2 regions of the Citrobacter amalonaticus genome follow, and region 2 is predicted to be linked to the other one. Evidence: predicted binding sites of a transcription regulator. Region 2 holds the regulator's gene; the other holds the start of a gene.
The links. Region 2 encodes LexA, which represses DNA repair genes until DNA is damaged. Its sites were predicted from a motif close to TNCTGTATGTACATACAGNA; they were not measured.
Positions count from the first base shown of each region.

Region 1: the regulator LexA is predicted to act here: its motif matches at 3,150-3,169, upstream of sulA (SOS-induced cell division inhibitor SulA).

Region 1 covers NZ_CP014015.2:3,748,234-3,760,374, forward strand. The annotation lists gene AL479_RS18010 (AAA family ATPase) at 1-493, opposite strand, end outside; gene matP (macrodomain Ter protein MatP) at 679-1,131, shown strand; gene ompA (porin OmpA) at 1,211-2,263, opposite strand; gene sulA (SOS-induced cell division inhibitor SulA) at 2,619-3,128, opposite strand; gene AL479_RS18030 (TfoX/Sxy family DNA transformation protein) at 3,346-3,975, shown strand; gene yccS (YccS family putative transporter) at 3,929-6,091, opposite strand; gene AL479_RS18040 (YccF domain-containing protein) at 6,098-6,556, opposite strand; gene helD (DNA helicase IV) at 6,680-8,734, shown strand; gene mgsA (methylglyoxal synthase) at 8,766-9,224, opposite strand; gene AL479_RS18055 (DUF2057 family protein) at 9,317-9,979, opposite strand; gene AL479_RS18060 (CoA-binding protein) at 10,152-10,565, shown strand; gene hspQ (heat shock protein HspQ) at 10,611-10,928, opposite strand; gene rlmI (23S rRNA (cytosine(1962)-C(5))-methyltransferase RlmI) at 10,986-12,141, opposite strand, start outside.
Region 2 covers NZ_CP014015.2:1,460,853-1,472,993, forward strand. The annotation lists gene AL479_RS07025 (CsbD family protein) at 1-48, opposite strand, end outside; gene dinF (MATE family efflux transporter DinF) at 179-1,504, opposite strand; gene lexA (transcriptional repressor LexA) at 1,590-2,198, opposite strand; gene AL479_RS07040 (diacylglycerol kinase) at 2,321-2,689, opposite strand; gene plsB (glycerol-3-phosphate 1-O-acyltransferase PlsB) at 2,860-5,280, shown strand; gene ubiA (4-hydroxybenzoate octaprenyltransferase) at 5,407-6,279, opposite strand; gene ubiC (chorismate lyase) at 6,292-6,789, opposite strand; gene malM (maltose operon protein MalM) at 6,970-7,914, opposite strand; gene AL479_RS07065 (maltoporin) at 8,107-9,432, opposite strand; gene malK (maltose/maltodextrin ABC transporter ATP-binding protein MalK) at 9,507-10,616, opposite strand; gene malE (maltose/maltodextrin ABC transporter substrate-binding protein MalE) at 10,986-12,141, shown strand, end outside.

The DNA of each region.
Region 1 (12,141 bases), 2.3 Mb from region 2:
GTTGCGCAAGCAAGGTGCGCAGGGAGATAACCAGCACGCCGCCATTGGCCTGGTGAACCAGTCCCGGTTGTAACGTGATGTCGCCGTTGAATTGACGCAGGCAGCCAAACAGCTGCTCCGCCTCAACCCAGTCGGCAATCACCACCTGAGATAAGGTAGAAAAATTGTCCTCTTCCCGCTCAGCGTCACGATAGCGAATCGTGTGACCAGAGATCTCGTAATGACCTCCCGTCAGTTGACCAGCATCGTGCTGCAAGGCACGTGCGGCATCGGCAAGCAGATTAAGATACTCAAGCTCTTCGGGCGCTTTGGCCAGCATAAAAGGGGATGAGGCTCTGGGCTGTAACAATTGCTCCAGGGCAAATTGCAAGCGTGGTTGAGTATCACTCAGTAATGTGTCGTTTTCTTCAGTGACATGTGGCTGTGCAAAAATCTCCTGATAGCTTTCGGTATCAGGGACAAGATCACGCCATGCAAGTTTCGTAATGGTCAAAGTTGATGTTTTTTAGTCTGTTGTAAAAGACGCGATTATAGCGTAACCGTCCGCGCTTCACACGTGGAAAGCGATGGCAAACGCACAGGAGGCTGCAGAGTGGCTCACAGCCTGAATATTCTTTTCTTCAGATGCTAAAAAAGCTGATATTCTGATAGGAGTGACACGGTAACATTGAGATCGCCATGAAATATCAACAACTTGAGAATCTTGAAAGCGGTTGGAAGTGGAAGTACCTGGTGAAGAAGCATCGCGAAGGGGAATTAATTACCCGTTACGTGGAGGCCAGTGCTGCCCAGGAGGCCGTGGATTTGTTGCTTACGCTGGAAAATGAACCGGTGCGGGTTAATCTCTGGATTGACGAACATATGAATCCCGCGCTGCAAAACCGCATGAAACAGACGATACGCGCGCGGCGTAAACGCCATTTCAATGCCGAGCATCAGCATACGCGAAAGAAATCCATCGATCTGGAGTTTATCGTCTGGCAAAGACTGGCCGGGCTGGCACAGCGGCGAGGCAAAACGTTATCAGAGACCGTGGTGCAACTGATTGAAGATGCTGAGAATAAAGAGAAGTACGCTAACAAGATGTCTTCGCTAAAGCAGGATCTGCAGGCGCTGTTAGGCAAAGAGTGACTCGCTACGTTAAATCTGTTTTGCTGATGACAAACGAAAAAAAACCCCGCAGCGCGGGGTTTTTTCATAAGACGGAAACTTAAGCCTGCGGCTGAGTTACAACGTCTTTGATGCCTTTAACTTCGATCTCAACGCGACGATCCGGGGCCAGGCAGTCGATCAGTGCAGCGCGAGCTTTCACGTTGTCACAGGTGTTGCCAGTAACCGGGTTGGATTCGCCCATACCACGTGCGGAGATCTTGTCAGCCGGGATACCTTTAGAGATCAGGTAATCAACAACAGACTGAGCACGTTTCTCAGACAGACCCTGGTTGTAAGCGTCAGAACCGATGCGGTCAGTGAAGCCCAGAACCACGACGGAACCGTCTTTCGGATCCAGGTTGCTCAGCTGGCTGTACATCTGATCCAGAGCCTGCTGGCCTTCTGGTTTCAGAGTTGCTTTGTTGAAGTTGAACAGAACGTCAGACTTCAGAGTGAAGTGCTTGGTCTGTACTTCTGGAGCTGGAGCCGGAGCCGGCGCTACGATCGGAGCCGCTTGTTCCTGACCGAAACGGTAAGAAACACCCACGCTCAGCAGACCGTTGTCCGGGCGAGTACCGATGGTGTTAGCGTCACCGATGTTGTTGGTCCACTGGTATTCCAGACGGGTAGCGATTTCAGGAGTAATTGCGTACTCAACACCACCTGCGAATACTGGGGATACGCCAGTGTCGTGATCTTTGGTAGAAGCGCCACCAGGTACGTTAGACTTGGTGTCTGCACGCCATACCATACCACCCAGACGAGTGTAAATGTCCAGATCGTCAGTGATTGGGTAACCCAGTTTAGCGGTCAGCTGAACGCCCTGAGCTTTGTAAGCGCCGTTGATGTTGTCACCTTTGTACGGCATACGACCTAACCAGTCGTAACCCATTTCAAAGCCAACATACGGGTTAACCTGGTAACCACCGAACGCACCGGCACCCAGTTGGTTTTCGTGGGTCGGACCGTTGTTGTTGATGAAACCAGTGTCATGGTACTGGGACCAGCCCAGTTTAGCACCAGTGTACCAGGTGTTATCTTTCGGAGCGGCCTGCGCTACGGTAGCGAAACCAGCCAGTGCCACTGCAATCGCGATAGCTGTCTTTTTCATTTTTTGCGCCTCGTTATCATCCAAAATACGCCATGAATATCTCCAACGAGATAACACGGTTAAATCCTTCACCGGGGGACTAGTTCAATAGTTACTCTACCGATATCTGCGGCTTACGCCGAGCACCCCTGGCGATGTAAAGTCTACAACGTAGTTGAAAACTTACAAGTGTGAACTCTGTCAGGCATATGAAAAAAAAAAGCTTGTATACATAATATTTAACATTTGGCGCATCAGAATTTTTCGTCAAATTTCGCGGGAACCGCGTCCGCCAAGCGTTCACAGAAAAAAAACGTTAGTCCTCAATGCGAAGGTACTGGGGTAAAAATAATTCCAGGATAAATCCTAATTTTACTCAATGATACAAATTTGAGTGAATTTTTAGCCCGGTTTGCTGTCTCGTGGCATGAGTGTGCGCACTTACGGGACGCATGATAAATCCCATCGCGTTCCCCTCATCCGCAGCCTTAACCAATTCAGCATGTTCTTCTTCTGTCAGTTCTTCTGTCAGCCAGCCGATCACCACGCTGTAGTTGCCCGTGCGTAATGCACGAACCATTGATTCCAGCGTATGGCACGGGGACAGTTGGTTAATTTGCATCACTTTGGTCAACGGAAGCCCGGCAGACTGAACCCATTCTCGGCTCAGCTTCTGTTGTGGCGTCAGCCAGAGCTGCCAGCGCGATTGCTGACCTAACTGCTGAAGAAGCGGTAACAGCAGTAACTGCGTCATCATGGGCTGGTCTTCTCGGTAGACCACTTCGCTGATAAGCCCGGTGGACACTTTCTCGGAAGAGACGCGCGCCATCGTGTTCGATGTGGAAGAGAATGACGGAGAACGATTTGCGTAGCCTGAAGTGTACATAATCAATCCAGCCCTGTGAGTTACTGTATGGATGTACAGTAACCCTGCTGTCGTGAAAGATCAACTTTATTTTCGGAAAGAGACTCGCAATTTTTATTCATGGTAGCGGTAAAAACGAAATTCAGCTTGCCCCTTGAGAATAAGTTGCCTATTTTCGTCATTAACGGATTCGTGACGGCAAATCATTCTTTTAGTTTATGATTTAAAAGGGAATTTTATGAAAATTCACTCCTATGACAGGATCTATAAATCACAGGAATATTTATCTTCTCTGGGGACGATCCACTTCCGCTCACTGTTTGGCAGCTACAGTCTGACTATCCGGAATACCGTTTTTGCGATGGTCGCCAATGGGGAGCTCTATCTGCGGGCTTGTGAGGAAAGCGTACAGTATTGCGTGCAACATTCCCCAGTCTGGCTGACATTTCTTAAACGCGGGCGTCCGGTCATGCTTAACTATTATCAGGTCGATGACAGTCTTTGGCGCGACCAGCAACAGTTGATCCAGTTATCGAAGTTTTCGCTGGATGCTGCGTTGCAAGAGAAGTTGTCCCGCTGTTCTCAGCAGCGGCTTAAGGATCTCCCCAATATGACCTTTCATCTGGAGAGTTTGCTGAATGAGGCGGGGATCTACGACGTCGCCACCCTGCGAATGCTGGGCGCTAAAATGTGCTGGTTGCGACTTCGACAGATGAATAAATCCATTACTGACAAGGTGCTGTTTAATCTTGAAGGGGCCATTTATGGCATTCATGAGGCGGCGCTCCCGGCGATACGCCGCCAGGAGCTTGCTCTGTGGGTTAAGTCGCTTTCGCCGGTGCCGATGTCGGTGGAGAAGATTGAGTGATTTGCCGCTGGAGTCGCCCCATTTCCGGCAGCAGGGCCACCAGTAACCCGACCTGCTGAATCACCAGCGGTTCTTTGCTGTCCGGACGCGGTTCCAGATACTGGATGCGCTGTTTTAGTTCGGCTAGCGCCTGCTGCACGCGCGCTTCGTCAGCCGGAAGATGATGTAGCGCATCATCGACGTAACAGACCGCATCGTCCAGCAAAGCCAGCACATCGGGGTTGGTGAGTTGCTCACGATGCGCCCCTAAAGCAGAAATATAACTGGTGAATGTATGGTTGAGGCAAAGCAAACGGAATGCGGCCTCACGCGTTTGCGCCGTCACATCGGGCTCGCTGGACATATTCGACACCACGGAGGCCAGCTCCGCATCGCGGTTATGGGCATCGCGGCGAGCAATCCGGTATGCCAGTCGATTGTCGCGTCCCTGATGATACTGTTCCAGGATAGCGTCCAGATAGCGACAGTTGGCGTCGGTCGCTCTCTCCATCATCCGCGGGAGATTACGGAAACGCCAGTCCGGCCAGATAAAGCTCACTGCCGCCCAGGCGATGGCGCAGCCGATGAGCGTATCAATCACCCTCGGGAGGGCGACTTCAAACCCTTCGCCGAGCAAGTTGAAGCACAGCAGAACTAACAGCGTGATAAACATGGTGGCGTGGGCATACTGGACGTTGCGAAAGGCAAAGAACAGGACGCCGGTGATCACCAGTAAAATAAGCTGACCTTCCAGCGACGGAACAAACCATAAAATCGGGATGCCAATCGCCACTCCGACCAGCGTACCGATGATCCTCAGCGCCAGGCGGTGCCGCGTGGCGTTGTAGTTTGGCTGACAAACAAACAGGCTGGTCAGCAGGATCCAGTAGCCGTGATTCATACCGGTTATCTGAATGATCGCATAGCCGACGCACAGGACCAGAGACATCCTGACTGCATGGCGAAACAGCGCAGATTCAGGGGTGAAGTTACGACTCAGCCGCAGCCAGATATCACTGAATCCGTGTGGACTGTCATCGGCGAGCTGGCTCTCCGACTCGTTACGCGGCATAGCTTGTGCCTGTTCTGATTCAATCGTTGCCAGTTGTGCATCGATGGCGCGCAAATTAGCCAGTAAAAATCCCAGCGTTTTTAGCAGATCGGCGGAGGCGCCGTTTGCCCGCATTCGCTCAAGCGCGGCGTCGAGATGCGTAAAGGCGCGTTCAAAATGCGGATCGTGCTGATAGGGGACGCGCAACAAAATACAGCGCGACAGTTGCAGACAGGCCTGGCCCTGCATCGACATCAGACGTTGAAAGCGGAACATCACGTCGCTGTGACGGAAATGGTCGCGTAGCGTCTGGTATTGAATATGCGAAGAGCTGGCGCGCTCATGAATATCCTGCGCCACAAAGTAGTAATGCAGAGTTCGCCGCGTACCGCGCTGCCCCCGGTCGCCGCGCAGGCGAGTCAGCAGGGACACTTTCGTCTGGTTCAGTGTCGCCATCAGTTGGCCGTTGGCCAGCGCTAAGTCATAAAGCGGTGCCTGGCTTTCGTCTTCAATATCCGGGTCAAAAAGCCGTGATTTCAACTCCAGATAGTGCGCCAGTTGTTCATAGCTGCGTGCCAGATTGTCCTGCAGGGGACGAATCGGAAACAGCAAATGGCCGATAAGCGTCAGCCCGTTGTACCAGATAGCGCCCGCCAGCAGCAAAAGCGGTTGCTGATACCATTGGGCGTACAATGACGCCCCAAGCATGGTGTAAATGGCGATCAGCAGCGCACCAAAGGCAATCGTCGCATACCGCTGTCCTAAACCGCCGAGCAGGATAAAACCGCTGGTGGAGAGCGTCAGTCCGATGGCGAACAGCCACGGGTAAGGAAACAGCAGCTCGACCGAAGCGGAGGCAATAAAAAAGCAGATGAGCGTAATGATCAGGTTACGCAGACGACCCGCGAGACGATCGTCCAGATCGGTCAGCGCCGCTGCCACCATCCCCAGCGTCAGGGGGATGGTCAGTTTGACATCGCCCAACCACCAGGGCAGCGCAGTTGTTCCGCAGAGGGCGATAAAAATACGCACGTAATAAAGCCAGGTGCTGTTCCAGGTATAGCGGCGAAGCAGGGGACTTAACATACTGACTTAGCGTCCTGATGACTCAAAACGGCGACGGGCGTTCGCTTCACGTGCTGCACGTGCGACTTCTACGGAGACAACGCGACGTCCCACCGGCCACAGTGCAATCGCGGCAATCTTAAAGTTCGCAATGCCAACCGGAATACCAATGATCGTGATGCATTGGGTGATGCCTGCGGCGATGTGCATCAGACACAGCCACCAGCCGAAGAAGATCAGCCAGAAAATATTCAGCAGCGTTCCGCCCGTATTCATCAGCACGCTTTTCCCCGCCGGGTCCAGTTCATCAACATGTACCGCTTCGTTTCCGTAAGGCAGCAGCGACAGCCTGGTGATTTCCCAGCATGAGCGGGTGAGCGGCAGGGTGAAGATCAGCACAATACTGACCAGCGTTGCCAGGAACCAGGACAGCGTGGTGGCAAAACCCCCCAACACAAAATTCAAAATATTCAGAACGGTACGCATAGACCCTCGGTTGATTCTGGTTTTCTATGATTTCCGGCAATTGTAACGTTTTTTTGGGCTGGAGCACGTATTCTCTGGCGGTTACACTGAGAAGAAATACGCTTTGTCTGGATTGACTGAGTCATGGAACTGAAAGCAACGTCTATTGGTAAACGTCTGGCGCAACACCCGTACGATCGGGCGGTGATCCTCAATGCCGGCATTAAGGTATCGGGCGATCGTCATGAATATCTCATTCCCTTCAATCAGTTACTGGCGATTCACTGTAAGCGCGGGCTGGTGTGGGGGGAGCTGGAATTTGTGCTGCCGGACGAAAAAGTGGTGCGACTGCATGGCACCGAGTGGGCGGAAACCCAGCGCTTCCATCACCATCTGAATAGCCGCTGGCAGCAGTGGAGCCAGGAAATGAGTGAAGTGGCGGCTGGCGTACTGCAGGAGCAACTGGATTTAATTGCGGCCCGTACCGGGCAAAATGCCTGGCTGACGCGCGAGCAGACGACGGGGTTACAGCAACAGATCCTGCGGGCGTTTGCTGCGCTACCGCTGCCGGTTAATCGGCTGGAAGAGTTTGATAACTGTCGCGATGCGCTGCGCCAGTGCCAGGCGTGGCTGAAAGATATCGAGGCATGTCGACTGCAGCATAACCAGGCGTATACCGAAACGATGTTGACGGAATACGCCGATTTCTTCCAGCAGGTGGAATCGTCACCGCTCAATCCGGCTCAGGCCCGTGCGGTCGTCAATGGCGAACATTCTTTACTGGTGCTGGCTGGGGCCGGTAGCGGTAAAACATCCGTGCTGGTGGCGCGGGCAGGCTGGCTGCTGGCGCGGGGCGAAGCGGCCGCAGAACAGATCCTGCTGCTGGCTTTTGGTCGCAAAGCGGCGCAGGAGATGGATGAGCGTATTCGCGAGCGGCTGCATACCGAGGAGATAACGGCGCGGACGTTCCATGCCCTGGCGCTGCATATCATCCAGCAGGGCAGCAAAAAAGTGCCGACCATCAGTAAGCTTGAAAATGACACCGCCGCGCGAAATAAACTGTTTATCAGCACCTGGCGTCAGCAATGCAGCGAGAAAAAAGCGCAGGCGAAGGGCTGGCGACAGTGGCTGGAAGAGGAGATGGCGTGGACGGTGCCGGAAGGTAACTTCTGGGACGATGAAAAACTTCAGCGGCGTCTTGCCTCGCGTCTGGATCGCTGGGTGAGCCTGATGCGCATGCATGGCGGAGCACAGGCGGAGATGATCGCCAGCGCACCGGAGGAGATTCGGGATCTGTTCGGAAAGCGCGTGAAGCTGATGGCACCATTGCTGAAGGCCTGGAAAAGCGCGCTGAAAGCGGAAAACGCCGTCGATTTTTCCGGTCTGATTCATCAGGCTATTGTGATTCTGGAAAAAGGGCGTTTTGTCAGTCCGTGGAAGCATATTCTGGTGGATGAATTTCAGGATATCTCCCCGCAGCGAGCGGCGTTACTGGCTGCGTTGCGTAAGCAAAATAGCCATACCACGCTGTTCGCCGTCGGAGACGACTGGCAGGCCATTTACCGTTTTAGCGGCGCGCAGCTTTCCTTAACGACCGCGTTTCATCAGACCTTCGGCGACGGTGATCGTTGTGATCTCGACACCACCTACCGCTTCAACAACCGCATTGGCGAAATCGCCAACCGCTTTATTCAGCAGAACCCACATCAGCTGAAGAAACCGCTTAATAGTCTCACGGCGGGAGATAAGAAAGCCGTCACGCTGCTGGACGAAACGCAGCTCGATGCGTTGCTGGATAAGCTTTCCGGTTATGCGAAAGCCGATGAGCGGATTCTGGTGCTGGCGCGTTACCACCATCTGAAACCGACCAGTCTCGAAAAGGCGGCAACCCGCTGGCCTAAGCTGCAGCTTGATTTCATGACCATCCACGCCAGCAAGGGGCAACAGGCGGATTACGTCATCATTGTCGGGTTACAGGAAGGGAGCGATGGTTTCCCGGCGCCGGCGCGTGAATCCATCATGGAAGAGGCGTTGCTGCCGGTTGTGGAAGATTTTCCGGATGCGGAAGAGCGGCGGTTGCTTTATGTTGCCCTGACCCGCGCCCGACATCGGGTCTGGCTGCTGTACAACAAAGCGAACCCCTCACGTTTCGTGGAGGATCTCAAAGACCTGGACGTTCCGGTGGTAAGAAAACCGTAAGCAACAGGCGACGTGCGTCGCCTGCGCGGGATTACTTGAGGCGTTCAGCCAGATAACGCGGATAGTCCGGAATGAGCACGTCGACGGCATCATTGAAGTGTGGCGACTGGATGATGAAATCCGCCGTGGCGACGTTGGTGGCGACAGGGATATTCCAGACGGTCGCCAGACGCAGCAACGCTTTTACATCCGGGTCGTGCGGAACCGCGTTAAGTGGATCCCAGAAGAAAATCAGCACATCAATTTTCCCTTCAGAAATCAACGCGCCAACCTGCTGATCGCCGCCCATCGGACCGCTCAGCATGGCGTTAACGTCCATACCCGTCGCGCGTTGAATCAGATTTCCGGTCGTCCCGGTGGCGTAGAGTACATGTTTTTCCAGCAACGGCTGGTGGCGTTCTACCCAGCTCATCAACATTTTTTTGCAGTGATCGTGTGCAACCAGCGCAATGTGCTTACGCGCCGGCAAAGTGCGAGTCGTCAGTTCCATCATTCAGTTCCATTGTGGGCTTTGCTACAGAGTACTGAATGTGCCTGATGCTGCAAGAGAAAGACGAAAAAAAAGCCGGACGGAACAAAACTTCAGGACGAGGGTTGTTTCTCCGCCCATTGCAAAAAGCTATTGCGGGTTTGCGGGTCCGCCTGGCGAAACCAGTACTTCAGGCGCTGCTCTGTGAGCGTCTGAGATTGCGGCGGAATGGTATCCAGTTCTGAGACCCCCGAAAGCAGGGTGCTGTCGTCGGCCATCATCGTAGCGAACTGGGGCAGGGACGCTCGTTTTGCCGATTTATTGTAGCGCTCCGTTTCTGCCTCAAAATCAATGGTTTTAGTTTTTGAGGTAATGGCGAGGATATCCAGTTGTACCGGGATCGGCATCGCGTCGCCATCCAGTAATTCCAGCCGCGGAGCCACATCAAAATGGCTGGCTTCGCGGTCGCTTTCCAGGCGCGGAAGGTGAAAATTAACCTGCTCCACGCGCTGAGTGTCAAAACTGATCACCAGCGGCGGGGAAATGTAGAGCTGTTCTACATGGCTGGGGAGGCGGATAGTCTTCTCAACCCGAAAAACAAGTTGATGAGGCCCATTATCGAGCTCAATGCTGTCCGCACCGCGCAGGAGCGAACTGGAGACCTTTTTGCCGTCCAGCACCAGCAGGTCAATGTCGGTTGAAAGACGAAGCGTGGTAGCGAAAACCGTGACCGGCAAGCAGAGGGCTATCATCAGGGTCACAGTGCCGGTTTTCATAGGGTTCTCCTGTCCAAAGACCGCCGGGTAAGAATGTATCAAAATTTTTCGAGAATCATGTTTACTAACATATAGACATATTTTAGCGTTTTGCTCTCATACTTCCGGGTGGGACGCATGGTTGGGTTGTCAGGATTGTCGTACACTTTACAAAACAGCCTGGAGAATGATGATGAAAGAGACCGATATTGCTGGCATTTTGACCTCGACCCGCACCATTGCATTGGTTGGCGCAAGCGATAAACCTGACCGTCCAAGCTACCGCGTAATGAAGTATTTACTCGATCAGGGCTATCATGTGATTCCGGTTTCCCCGAAGGTTGCCGGTAAAACCTTGTTAGGGCAGCAGGGCTACGCGACGCTGGCGGACGTGCCGGAAAAAGTGGATATGGTGGATGTGTTTCGTAATTCAGAAGCGGCATGGGGCGTCGCTCAGGAAGCGATTGCGATTGGCGCGAAAACGCTGTGGATGCAATTGGGCGTGATTAATGAGCAGGCCGCGGTGCTGGCGCGCGAAGCGGGATTGATGGTAGTGATGGATCGCTGCCCGGCGATTGAGATCCCACGACTGGGGCTAACGAAGTAAGTTGACGGGCCCGAGAAGCAATGTGCCATCGGGCCCTGGTAAGGATCAGTTACGCAGGCGAGGGGCCTGCAACTGTTTACGGATGGTCTGAGCAAGCTCATCCATCGAAGGCTGTTCAGGATGCTCGTCCTGCGTTTCGCTGCTTAGCTGCGCTTCGGCAAGATAGGTATGCACGGGACGACCGTCATCATCTTCCATCACCACGTGATACCACGGAGCGGCGCGAAGCTCGTCGTTGACCGCCAACTCATCAGGCGACGGCTCTGCAAGCGAATAGACCGGGTCGATATCCACGACCACTCCGAGATATCCTAACAGGGAATGGCGGACCTGCTGGCCGATACCGAATTTGCTGGCAATCATAGTCACCTCCCGGGAAATCATTACTCTCGATATGAGGGTAAAATTCCACTTTTCAAGTTACATGACGCGACAGGCAAACCCTTTGAGATACAGCCCTTCCGGGTAGGTAGCGATCACGGGATGATCGGCGGCCTGACGGAACTGCTCTATAAATTGTACATCACGCCCCGCATCAATTGCGGCATCGGCGATGATTTTCTGAAATAAATCTGTTGTCATCAGGCCGGAACAGGAGAACGTCAGCAGCACGCCGCCCGGATTCAGCAACTGGATCGCCAGCATGTTGATATCCTTGTAACCCCGACATGCCCCCATCAACTGGCTTTTGTTTTCGACAAACTTCGGCGGATCCATCACGATGACATCAAACTTCTCGCCACGATCGCGATAGGTTCGTAACAGTTTAAAGACATCGTCACGGACAAATTCCGCCTTGCTGAGATCGAGTTTGTTGAGTTCAACGTTCTGTTTCGCAATATCCAGCGCTTCCTGGGAGGTATCGACGCTGATCACCTGACGGCAACCGCCCATCAGCGCAGAAACGGCAAAACCTCCGGTGTAGGAGAAACAATTGAGCACCCGCTGGTTTTCGACATAACGACGCGTCGCCAGACGGCTATCACGCTGATCGAGGTAATAACCGGTTTTATGACCGCCCTGGATATCCACCAGCAGTTTCATACCATGCTCTTCAATCGGCAGCAGTGCAGGGGGGATCTCACCGGTGACCGGGCCTTGCGTCAGTTCCATCCCCTCTTTTTTACGTACCGCGACATCGCTACGGTCATAAATCGCACATTCCGGGTAGAGCGCTTGCAGCACGCTAATCAATGCGGCACGCTGATATTCCGCGCCGGCGCTGAGCAGTTGCAGCACCAGGAAATGACCGAAGCGGTCGATGGTCACGCCCGGCAAGCCGTCGGATTCTCCGGCGATCAAACGATAGCTGTCCAGACCATCTTTTTTTGCCAGCCAGTCGCGCCATTGCTGCGCCTGTTGCAGACGGCGGGTGAAGAAGGCGATATCGACAGACTCGTTCTTGTCGAAGGTCCAGACGCGTGCGCGGATTTGCGACGCCGGGGAAAAGGCGCCACGGGCTAACCATTTACCCTGATGGTCAACAATGTCGATGGTTTCACCGAGGTTGGCTTTACCTTCCATACGGGCAACAGCACCAGAAAAGACCCACGGATGGCGGCGAAGTAATGATTTT
Region 2 (12,141 bases):
TTTACCTTTAAATTGTTTCCAGTTACCGCCGGCTTCGTCTTTATTCATCATAAGGTCCTCTTTATCAGGCTGTGAATAGTGAGAGTAAACCGCCCAACTGCGTTCGTTTTCTGCTGGACGTGAGATTAAGTGTAGTCATAGATTCTGGGTTAAATTCACTATTCAGAATCTTTAACCATCACGAAGCCGCAAACCAGGTTCCGTTCCGCCAGTGCCGCCGCCAGATCCAGGCTAATGACAGTCCGCGCAGCGCCAGGAAAACCGCCAGCGCCAACCACAAACCGTGGTTACCCAACACGGGGAGCGCCAACAGCGCCAGCGCAAACCCGGCAGCCGCGACCGCCATACTGTTACGCATTTCAGCCGCCCGCGTTGCGCCGATAAACATACCATCCAACAGATAGCACCAGACGCCGACCAACGGCAAAATCACTTGCCAGAGCAGATAGCGATCGGCCAGTTGCTGGATTTGCGGGAGTGATGTCAGCAGCGCGACAATCTGTTCGCCCGCGAGCAGATAAACCAGTGAGAACAGCAGTGCGACAATACCTGACTGACGGCACGCCGCGCGCCAGACCTCCAGCAACTGACTGCCGTCGCGGGCGCCATAGGCCTGACCGGAATGCGCCTCCACGGCGTAGGCAAAACCATCCAGCGCATAGGCCGTAAACGTCAGCAACGTCATCAACACGGCGTTCACGGCGATGATATCGCTACCCAGTCTGGCCCCCAGCACGGTGATGGCGCCAAAACAGAGTTGCAGCAGCAGCGAACGCAGCATGATGTCGCGATTGAGCGCCAGAAGGCGACGAAAGTTTCCACGCCAGGCCAGCCTGAGCATGGCGAGAGAGACACCACGCAGGTGCAAGACCTTACGCACCATCAACAAACCGATCAGCAACGTCGCATATTCCGCAATCACCGTCGCCAGCGCGGCCCCCTGCACGTTCATATGCAGCCCCATGACCAGCCAGAGGTCGAGCACAATGTTCAGGATATTGCCGACAATCAGCAGGATCACCGGCGCACGCGCGTATTGCACGCCCAGTAACCAGCCGAGCAGAACCAGATTCGCCAGCGACGCCGGCGCGCTCAGCCAGCGAATGGCCAGGAATCGCCTTGCCTGTTCCAGCACCGCTTCGCTGCCGCCGACAATGTGTAGCGCCAGGTCGATAATCGGCGTGCGAAAAATCGCAATCAATGCCCCTGCGCCTAACGCCAGGATCAGCGGTTGCACCAGAGCCCGCGCCAGCGCCTGAGGATTCTTCGCGCCGAACGCCTGCGCCGTCAGCCCGGTGGTACTCATACGTAAGAAGAGCAGTAGCATGAACAGAAAGCTGGTTGCAGTTGCGCCCACCGCCACGCCGCCGAGATACACGGGACTGTCCAGGTGACCAATGACCGCCGTATCCACCAGTCCCAGCAGCGGAACGGTGATATTGGAGAAAATCATCGGTAAGGCGAGACGCCAGAGCGCTTTGTCAGCAGAAGCAAAAAACGGCATGGGGACGAGCCTGAGAAGAGGTCATAACGAGAGTGGTGAGAGCGCCGGATAGCGGCGTAAACACCTTATCCGGCCTACAGGAATACTACAGCCATTCACCGTTACGGATGACGCCAACGGCCAATCCTTCGATGGTGAAATTCTGTTCGCGAAGGTCAACCAGGATAGGTTTAAATTCGCTGTTTTCGGGCAGTAACTCAACTTTATTGCCCTGTTTTTTCAGGCGCTTGACCGTCACTTCATCGTCGATACGCGCTACAACCACCTGGCCGTTACGCACGTCCTGGGTTTTATGTACCGCCAGCAGATCGCCATCCATAATGCCGATGTCTTTCATCGACATTCCGCTGACGCGCAACAGGAAATCGGCGTTCGGCTTAAACAAAGACGGATCCACCTGATAATGGCCTTCGATGTGCTGCTGCGCCAGCAGCGGTTCGCCCGCCGCAACGCGACCGATGAGCGGTAACCCTTCCTCTTCTTCTTGCAGCAGTCGAATGCCGCGAGAAGCGCCGGAGACGATTTCAATCGCCCCTTTACGTGCCAGCGCTTTCAGGTGTTCTTCAGCCGCGTTTGGGGAACGGAACCCCAAACGCTGTGCGATCTCCGCACGCGTCGGTGGCATACCTGTCTGGCTGATGTGATCCCGAATGAGATCAAACACCTCTTGTTGCCTGGCCGTTAACGCTTTCATTCCGCCCCCTGGGTGTATATACAGTTATGCTGTGAGTATATACAGCTAAAGGTGATTTTGGAACCACAAACTGCACATTCGACAGCAGATTTAGCCTGTTATGGAATCAGGGTCGAAAAACGTTAGCGAAAATGTGGCCACAACAGGAGTCCCCAGGTGATCAACGCCACAATGATAGAAAGCAGCACCGCCGCCGACCCCATATCTTTTGCGCGTCCGGAAAGTTCGTGATAATCAGAGCCGATACGGTCCACTACCGCCTCGATGGCGCTGTTCAGGATTTCAACAATCATGACCAGCATAACGGAGCCGATCAGCAGAACGCGCGTAATGGCATCCACGTCCAGCCAGCAGGCGATAGCCACGGCCAGCAACGCCGCCACGCTTTCCTGACGGAACGCGGCCTCGTTAATCCACGCGGCGCGAAAACCTTTCCAGGAATAGCCTGCAGCTTTGATAATTCGGGTGAATCCAGTGGTATTATTAGCCATTAAAAGAACCTTTTTGCATTATTGGCGTCAATGACATTGTCTTGTTAACTCATGTAATTCGAGTCAGGGCAACGCGGCGCGAAGTATGACGGGATAGACCAGAAATTCACATGACTTTCTGATATCCTTGCAACGCAATTGCATTATTAACCAGAGGCTTTACATCGTTTATGTCCGGCTGGCCACGAATTTACTACAAAATCCTGAATTTACCATTAAGCGTACTGGTAAAAAGCAAGTCTATTCCGGCGGATCCTGCCCCGGAATTGGGACTCGATACCTCTCGTCCAATTATGTACGTTTTACCGTACAACTCCAAAGCGGACTTGCTGACGCTGCGCGCACAATGTCTGGCGCACGATCTCCCCGACCCGTTAGAACCGCTGGAGATCGATGGCACACAGTTGCCGCGCTATGTGTTCATTCACGGCGGACCGCGTGTCTTCACCTATTACACGCCGAAAGAGGAGTCCATCAAGCTGTTCCATAACTACCTCGACCTGCATCGCAGCAATCCGGATCTGGATGTGCAAATGGTGCCGGTGTCGGTGATGTTTGGACGCTCTCCGGGTCGTGAAAAGGGCGAGGTTAACCCGCCGCTGCGCATGCTTAACGGCATTCAGAAATTCTTTGCCGTCTCCTGGCTGGGCCGCGACAGCTTTGTTCGCTTCTCGCCTTCCGTCTCTCTGCGCCGAATGGCCGATGAGCACGGCACGGATAAAACCATTGCGCAGAAACTGGCTCGCGTGGCGCGTATGCACTTCGCCCGTCAGCGCCTGGCCGCTGTGGGGCCGCGTTTACCTGCGCGTCAGGATCTCTTCAACAAGCTGCTGGCCTCCAAAGCGATTGCCCGCGCGGTAGAAGACGAAGCGCGCAGCAAGAAAATCTCCCATGAAAAGGCGCAGCAAAACGCCATTGCGCTGATGGAAGAGATCGCCGCCAACTTCTCTTACGAGATGATTCGCCTGACCGACCGTATTCTGGGCTTCACCTGGAACCGGCTGTATCAGGGGATTAACGTTCACAACGCAGAACGCGTTCGCCAACTTGCGCACGACGGGCACGAAATTGTTTATGTTCCCTGCCACCGCAGCCACATGGACTATCTGTTGCTCTCCTACGTGCTCTATCACCAAGGGCTGGTGCCGCCGCACATCGCTGCGGGTATCAACCTGAACTTCTGGCCGGCAGGCCCGATCTTCCGCCGCCTGGGCGCGTTCTTTATTCGTCGTACCTTTAAGGGCAATAAGCTCTATTCCACCGTTTTCCGTGAGTATCTGGGCGAGCTGTTCAGCCGCGGCTACTCGGTTGAATACTTTGTCGAAGGCGGTCGTTCCCGTACCGGCCGTTTACTGGACCCGAAAACCGGCACGCTGTCGATGACTATTCAGGCGATGCTGCGCGGCGGCACCCGCCCGATCACCCTGGTACCGATTTACATCGGTTACGAGCACGTGATGGAAGTGGGTACCTATGCTAAAGAGCTGCGCGGCGCGACCAAAGAGAAAGAGAGTCTGCCGCAGATGCTGCGTGGTCTGAGCAAGCTGCGTAATCTCGGTCAGGGCTACGTAAACTTTGGCGAGCCAATGCCATTGATGACGTACCTGAATCACCACGTGCCGGAGTGGCGCGAGTCTATCGATCCCATCGAAGCAGTGCGTCCGGCCTGGCTGACGCCGACGGTGAACGGGATTGCGGCTGAGCTGATGGTGCGTATTAACAACGCGGGGGCGGCGAACGCCATGAACCTGTGCTGCACCGCGCTGCTAGCCTCTCGCCAGCGTTCGCTGACCCGCGAACAGTTGACCGAGCAGCTCAACTGTTATCTGGATCTGATGCGCAATGTGCCGTATTCCTCTGATTCGACCGTGCCGTCTGTCAGCGCCAGCGATCTTATCGATCACGCGTTGCAGATGAACAAATTCGAAGTCGAGAAGGATACCATTGGCGATATCATCATTCTGCCGCGCGAGCAGGCGGTGCTGATGACCTACTATCGCAATAACATCGCGCATATGCTGGTGTTGCCGTCGCTGATGGCAGCGATCGTCACCCAGCATCGTCATATTTCCCGCGAAGCGCTGCTGCAACACGTTGATGTGCTCTACCCGATGCTGAAAGCCGAGCTGTTCCTGCGCTGGGAGCGCGATGAGCTGACAGACGTGATTGACGCGCTGACGGCTGAAATGCAGCGTCAGGGGCTGATAACCGTTCAGGATGATGAGCTGCATATCAATCCGGCCCACTCCCGCACACTGCAACTGCTGGCGGCGGGCGCGCGCGAAACGCTGCAGCGTTATGCCATTACCTTCTGGCTGCTGAGCGCCAACCCGTCGATCAACCGCGGGACGCTGGAGAAAGAGAGCCGCACCGTGGCGCAGCGTCTGTCCGTGCTGCACGGTATTAACGCGCCGGAATTCTTCGACAAGGCGGTGTTCAGCTCACTGGTGCTGACCCTGCGTGACGAGGGTTACATCAGCGATACCGGCGATGCGGAGCCGGGCGAAACGATGAAGGTGTATCAGATGCTGGCGGAACTCATCACGTCGGATGTACGCCTCACCATCGAGAGCGCCACGCAGGGCGAGTAATACATAGAAAAGCCGGTCAACATGACCGGCTTTTTTTATGTCAGATTGCCGGATGGCGGCGTTCCGCCTGATCCGGCCTACATCAGCTTACGGTTTGGTAAGCGCAGCGCCATCGGGCAAGATGCTTTATAAGTGCCAGTAACTCATCGCCAGACCAATGAACAGCACCAGCCCGACGTAGTTATTGTTCATAAACGCTTTAAAGCAGGCTTCGCGCTCGCGGTTGGCAATCAGTTTCTGTTGATAAACAAACAGCGCGCCAGCGACCAGCACAGACCAGTAATAGCCCAGCCCCAGGCCGTTCAGCCAGCCAATCAGCGCCATCAGCGCCAGCACCGCCACCTGCAAGATACCGATGATCAGCTTGTCATGTTCGCCAAACAGAATGGCCGTCGATTTAATACCGATTTTCAGATCGTCATCGCGATCAACCATCGCGTACTGCGTGTCGTAGGCCACTGCCCACAGGATATTGGCCAGGAACATCAGCCAGCAGCTCAACGGTACCGACTCACTCACCGCCGCAAAGGCCATCGGGATCGACCAGCCAAACGCCGCCCCCAGCACCACCTGCGGCAGGTGAGTGTAGCGCTTCATAAACGGATAGACCCACGCCAGTGCCAGTGCCGCAATCGACAGCAGAATGGTCATGGTATTGAGCGTCAGCACCAGCAGGAAAGAGAGCACCACCAGTATGACAAACAGCGTCCGGGCCTCTTTCTCCGTCACCGCGCCGCTGGGCAATGGGCGGTTCGCCGTACGTTTTACGTGCCCGTCAAATTTTCGATCGGCATAGTCATTGACCACGCATCCGGCGGCACGCATCAACCAGACCCCGGCGACAAACACCGCCAGAATCCACCCTTGAGGGACGCCAGGGGTCGCCACCCACAGTGCCCACAGCGTCGGCCAGAGTAGCAATAAGGCGCCGATGGGCTTATCCGTACGCATCAAGCGGTGAAACGCCAGCAGCTTATTTTGCGTCAGACTCCACTCCATTTTATTTTCCTCTTAGTACAACGGCGATGCAGGTAAAAACAGTTCGGTCAGCATCAGCGGCTTACCGCTCAGTCGCAGGCGGGAACGACGTCCCCACAGCCCGGCATCACAACCAATCTCAATAAAATCTCGGGTCAACGTCGATGATGTAAACAGATAACGCCCCAGCGGGGTTTTGCCTAAGTTTTGTAAGGCCAGTTCGGGGCCGGACAGCGTGGATTCAGGCACCACGGTGCGTCCAGCCAGCCAGGGTTCATCATCGGCACATAACAGGATTTCACGCAGCCAGTAGCGGGATTCTTTTGGCAGTCGTGTCAGCTCTTCCATCACCTCATTTTGACCGACAAATCCCTCCCTGATCAGGGTCACCGTGACCCGTTTTCCCTGTTGCTCAAAACGTTTTGTCATGGAATCTTCCAGTAGCAGCCAGTCGAGCTGTTCTGGATCCAGGGCGGGAATCTCTTCAAAATAGCGCAGCGCACGCAGTTGCGTTAACGCGGGGTGTGACATGCCTGACTCTCCGTTTCATAACTGAAAGGCATTGTATCGCAGAAAAGCGCTTACGGAAGATGGAAACATAATTAAGTGATCTGTTGCGCAACAGAAGTGTAACAAGTCGCAGGAAATGCTAAAAAAAAGGTGCGCCAGATGACGCACCAGTTGTTGCAAATCAGCAATGTGGGGAGAAGATTACCCCTTGCCTTTTACACTGCTGATAAAGGTGGAACGGGCAGATGTTGATCCCAGACGTTCAGCTTCATCAAGCAGTTTCAGCGCTTTATCAACGTCGCCTTTGGCAACGGCGTCTTTAATCGCTTTGTTAAAGTAGCTTTCGGTGTCGTTCAACATCGGCTCGCTTTTCTTCGCGGGCGCAGGTGCAGCCACCGGCGCGGCAACCGGTGCAGCATAGGTCGGCGCAGGCGCAGCAGTATTGCCCACCGTCACCGGACCAGGGCCGGAAGAACCAAACAGCGGCCCTACCAGCACGCTGGAGCTGCTGTTGGTTTTCACTTTCAGCTTCAGCAGGCCATCGGTGGTATGGCGGGCGATCGGATCCGGAATATCTGGAACAGAGTTACCCACGCCTTTGGCATAGGCTTTCGCTGGATCCAGCAGTTTGGTGGTCTGCTGGAGATCTTTCTCGGTCGTAAAGACCAGAACATAGAGTTTCTGCTGGCCCAGCGCTGGCGTCAGGCGCATCACCCCTTCCAGACGATCCGCGCTCATCACGCCCGGCTCTTGGTAGGTGAAATAGCTGCTGGGGAAGAACGCAGAAGGCGTCATGTTCTGATCGAGGATCAGGACGTTGGGCGCAAAGACGCTGGTTTGTTTGTTCACTTCGCTGGTGAGCGTTATGTTTAGCTCCCCGATGTTCGCCGGCACGCTGTAGGCGGCAACCGGACCGGAGATGCCCGCGACATCAAGACGCTGACCGCCGGTCGAAAGCGGTGTCGTTTGCGTGTTGGACTGGTCAACCGGCGTCCAGGTTAACTGCTGGAGCGCTGCGGTCGGAATGGCGGGTGCCGCACTGGTATTTTGCGGCACATAGTTAACGTCAGCCAGGCTGATACCCGGCGCACTGGCAACTAACCCTGCGGATAAACAAAGGGCGACGAGACTTTTCTTCATTTTCATTGTTATCACCTCAGAAAGCATGGGTTCAGCGGTGGCCAGGCAATAGCGCGCTAAACCAGATTATGCCGGATGGCGGCGGACGCCTTATCCGGCCTACAAACTGGTGCCGTAGGCCCGATAAGCTTGCGCCATCGGGCATTGCAGCAGTTTGGGAGGGGCTTTCGCCCCTCGTTACGTCAGGTTAGTGCTGGATTACCACCAGATTTCCATCTGAGCACCGAAGGACCACTCATCGTTGTCGCCACGGCTGAAGGTATGCGCGCTGGTATCGCTGTAGGCGATGCCGTTGTCGTAACCCCATTTCTCATCCCACTTCGCGTAGGTCGCGAAGACACGGATAGCCGGACGAGACCAGATGCTGTCGCCAGCCTGCCACTGTTGCGCCAGGGTGATTTTGTACTGGTTGTTGGTGTCGTCGGTACGCTGAGACTTCACGTTGTCGTAGCCGACTTCCATCAGGGTACTCATGATCGGTGTCCATTTGAACATCGGACGTACGCCTACGGTGTACCAGGTTGACCCGTTGTTATCGTCACGGTCGATATCCTGATACATACCGACGTACATCAGGTCCCAACGGTCGCCCAGAGAGATTGCACCGTGGTCGAGGATGCGCACCAGACTACCGTTGTTGTTGATTTCGTTGTTAACGACGCCAATTCCCGTATCAGGGTTGTAGCTGTTACCCGTGAAGGAGCCCTGCGGGATCCCTTTACCCTGAGTCGTCATTGCATCGGTGGCGTACTGAACGACAAACTTGTTGTAGCCTTTCAGCATGCTCTGCGTATGTTCAGCGGTGAACATCCAGCCATCTTTAGTGGCGCCGTCGGCATAGCTGTAACCGTCCGTTTTGTTCGCACGACCGTAGTCAACACCCAGCTCCAGCACGCCGTCCGGGTTCGTTTCCAGACCGGCTAAACGCACGTCGAAAACATCGTTCGCGGTGTCTTTGTAACGGTTATAAATATCATTGCTGCTGAAGATGTAAGAGCCGCCAGCCTCCTGAGAACGGGTGGCAGCCAGAGACAGTTTACCGAAGCCCAGATCGATATTTTCGATACCGGCGCCTGGACCTGAGATATCCCAGTAGTAGAAGTCGATCATGTGAACGTCATGACGCTGATAGAAGCGCTTACCTGCCCAGATGGTGGAGCCCGGCAGCCAGTCGATCAGGTTTTTACCCTGTACGTTAGCTTCACGGAATGCCGGGTCGGTAGCTTCCCAGTCATTCTGCTGTGCCACGGAGTAGGCAACGTTGGTGTCAAAATAGAAGCTCTTATCGCCCTCTTTCCAGACTTCCTGGCCCAGTTTAATTTCCGCGTAAGTTTCACATTCGTTACCAAGACGGTATTTACTTTGAGCACCGGTTGCCTGGAAACATTGTTGTTCGCCGCCACTACCCGTCCAGCCGATACCGGAACGAGCATAACCATGGAAATCCACTGCCATTGCCTGAACAGACATAATGCCTGCTGCGACGGCAACCGCCAGGGGGAGTTTGCGCAGAGTAATCATCATTCTATCTCCTGAGATCATTGCTTTTCTTTGAACGCTTCACCGTAGGGTTTTGCGCTTTTTTTTAATGGGACACCTTAAACGCCTGGCTCTTTATGCAACCGACGACATGCGGTGCCATCTTCACGGAACAGATGACAACGCTCTGGCGGCAGGCCAATAGCGAATGTGGCGCCCTCTTCTACCAACACCACGTCGTTCTGGCGGTACACCAGGTTTTGACGAATGGCGGGGATCTGGATATGAATCTGTGTTTCGTGACCAAGCTGTTCGACGACCTGAACCTCGCCTTCCAGCGTGACATCGGCGATATCACTGGGCAGCAGATGTTCCGGACGAATACCTAGCGACATATTTACGCCGACCTGCACATCACGGCTGTCGACCGGCAGCCAGACGTGCTGACGGTTCGGCAGTTCCACCTGCACCTGGTCGATGGCGGTTGCGGTGACTTTCACAGGCAGGAAGTTCATCTTCGGTGAACCAATAAAGCCCGCGACGAAGCGGTCTGCCGGGTAGTGATACAGTTCCAGCGGTTTGCCAATCTGCGCGACGCGACCGGCATCCAGCACCACAATTTTGTCGGCCAGCGTCATCGCTTCGACCTGATCGTGGGTGACGTAGATCATCGTGCGCCCAAGGCGCTTATGCAGACGGGAGATTTCGATACGCATCTGCACGCGCAGCGCGGCATCGAGGTTAGAGAGGGGTTCATCGAGCAGGAACACGCGCGGTTCCGCCACCAGCGTACGACCAATCGCCACACGCTGGCGCTGTCCCCCTGAAAGGGCTTTCGGTTTACGCTCCAGCAGATGCGCCAGTTGCAGTACTTCTGCAACCTGGTTAACGCGCTGATTCATCACCTCTTTTTTAGCGCCCGCCAGTTTCAGGCCAAACGACATATTTTCGGCAACGGATAAATGGGGGTAGAGCGCGTAGGACTGGAAGACCATACCAACGCCACGCTCTGCAGGTGGGATATCGTTCATGCGGGTTTCCCCAATATAGAGGTCTCCGCTGGTAATCGTTTCAAGTCCGGCAATCATACGGAGCAGGGTCGATTTGCCGCAGCCTGACGGTCCAACAAACACCACGAATTCCCCTTCGTGAATGTCGAGATTGATATCTTTCGATACCACCACGTCACCCCAGGCTTTCGTTACATTTCGCAGCTGTACGCTCGCCATGCCTTCTCCCTTCGTTACAACCTGTCATTGACAGCAACATTCATGATGGCCCGACTATGCGGGATTCACTGCGAGCGTGAATCCTCCACCCCCCGGCTTTTTTATGGGGGAGGAGTCGGGAGGATGAGGGAAGGAAGTCTGAGACCCTGGCCGGGGGACATCGCGTAATTTCGTGATGCTCCCCGCAAAAATGAGACTGTTTTTATGTGCGCCAGTACGCATTACTCACATTTATGCAACACGGATCACATAAAGAGCGGGTGGGGCGTAGGGGTAAGGAGGATGGAAAGAGGATGTCAAATAAGGAGACTGAGTGACGTTGAACCACTGAAGTCATACCACGAGCACATCACCAAAAGGATGGCAGATATGAAGATCAAGACTGGCGCACGCGTTTTCGCATTGTCCGCCCTCGCAGCAATGATGATTTCCGCACCGGCTCTGGCCAAAATTGAAGAAGGTAAACTGGTTATCTGGATTAACGGCGACAAAGGCTATAACGGCCTGGCCGAAGTGGGTAAAAAATTCGAGAAAGACACCGGTATCAAAGTGACCATCGAGCACCCGGACAAGCTGGAAGAGAAATTCCCGCAGGTCGCGGCAACCGGTGACGGTCCGGACATCATTTTCTGGGCGCACGATCGTTTTGGCGGTTACGCACAGTCTGGCCTGCTGGCTGAAATCACCCCGGAAAAAACGTTCCAGGACAAACTCTATCCGTTCACCTGGGATGCCGTACGTTACAACGGCAAGCTGATCGCCTACCCCATCGCGGTAGAAGCACTGTCGCTGATTTACAACAAAGACCTGGTACCGAACCCGCCGAAGACCTGGGAAGAGATCCCGGCACTGGATAAAGCGCTGAAGGCGAAAGGTAAGAGCGCCCTGATGTTCAACCTGCAAGAACCGTACTTCACCTGGCCGCTGATTGCTGCCGACGGCGGTTACGCATTCAAGTTTGAAAACGGCAAGTATGATGTGAAAGATGTGGGCGTCGACAGCGCAGGCGCGAAGGCGGGTCTGGGCTTCCTGGTTGACCTCATCAAGAACAAACACATGAACGCGGACACCGATTACTCCATCGCAGAAGCGGCCTTTAACAAAGGCGATACGGCGATGACTATCAACGGTCCGTGGGCCTGGTCGAATATCGACAAGAGCAAAGTGAACTACGGCGTCACCCTGCTGCCAACCTTCAAAGGCAAACCGTCTAAACCGTTCGTTGGCGTGCTGAGTGCCGGTATTAACGCCGCCAGCCCGAACAAAGAACTGGCGAAAGAGTTCCTTGAAAACTACCTGCTGACCGATCAGGGTCTGGAAGAAGTGAACAAGGATAAACCGCTGGGCGCCGTGGCGCTGAAATCCTATCAGGAGCAGTTAGCGAAAGACCCGCGCATCGCGGCCACCATGGATAACGCCCAGAAAGGCGAAATCATGCCGAACATCCCGCAGATGTCTGCGTTCTGGTACGCCGTGCGTACGGCGGTCATCAACGCCGCCAGCGGTCGCCAGACGGTTGACGCAG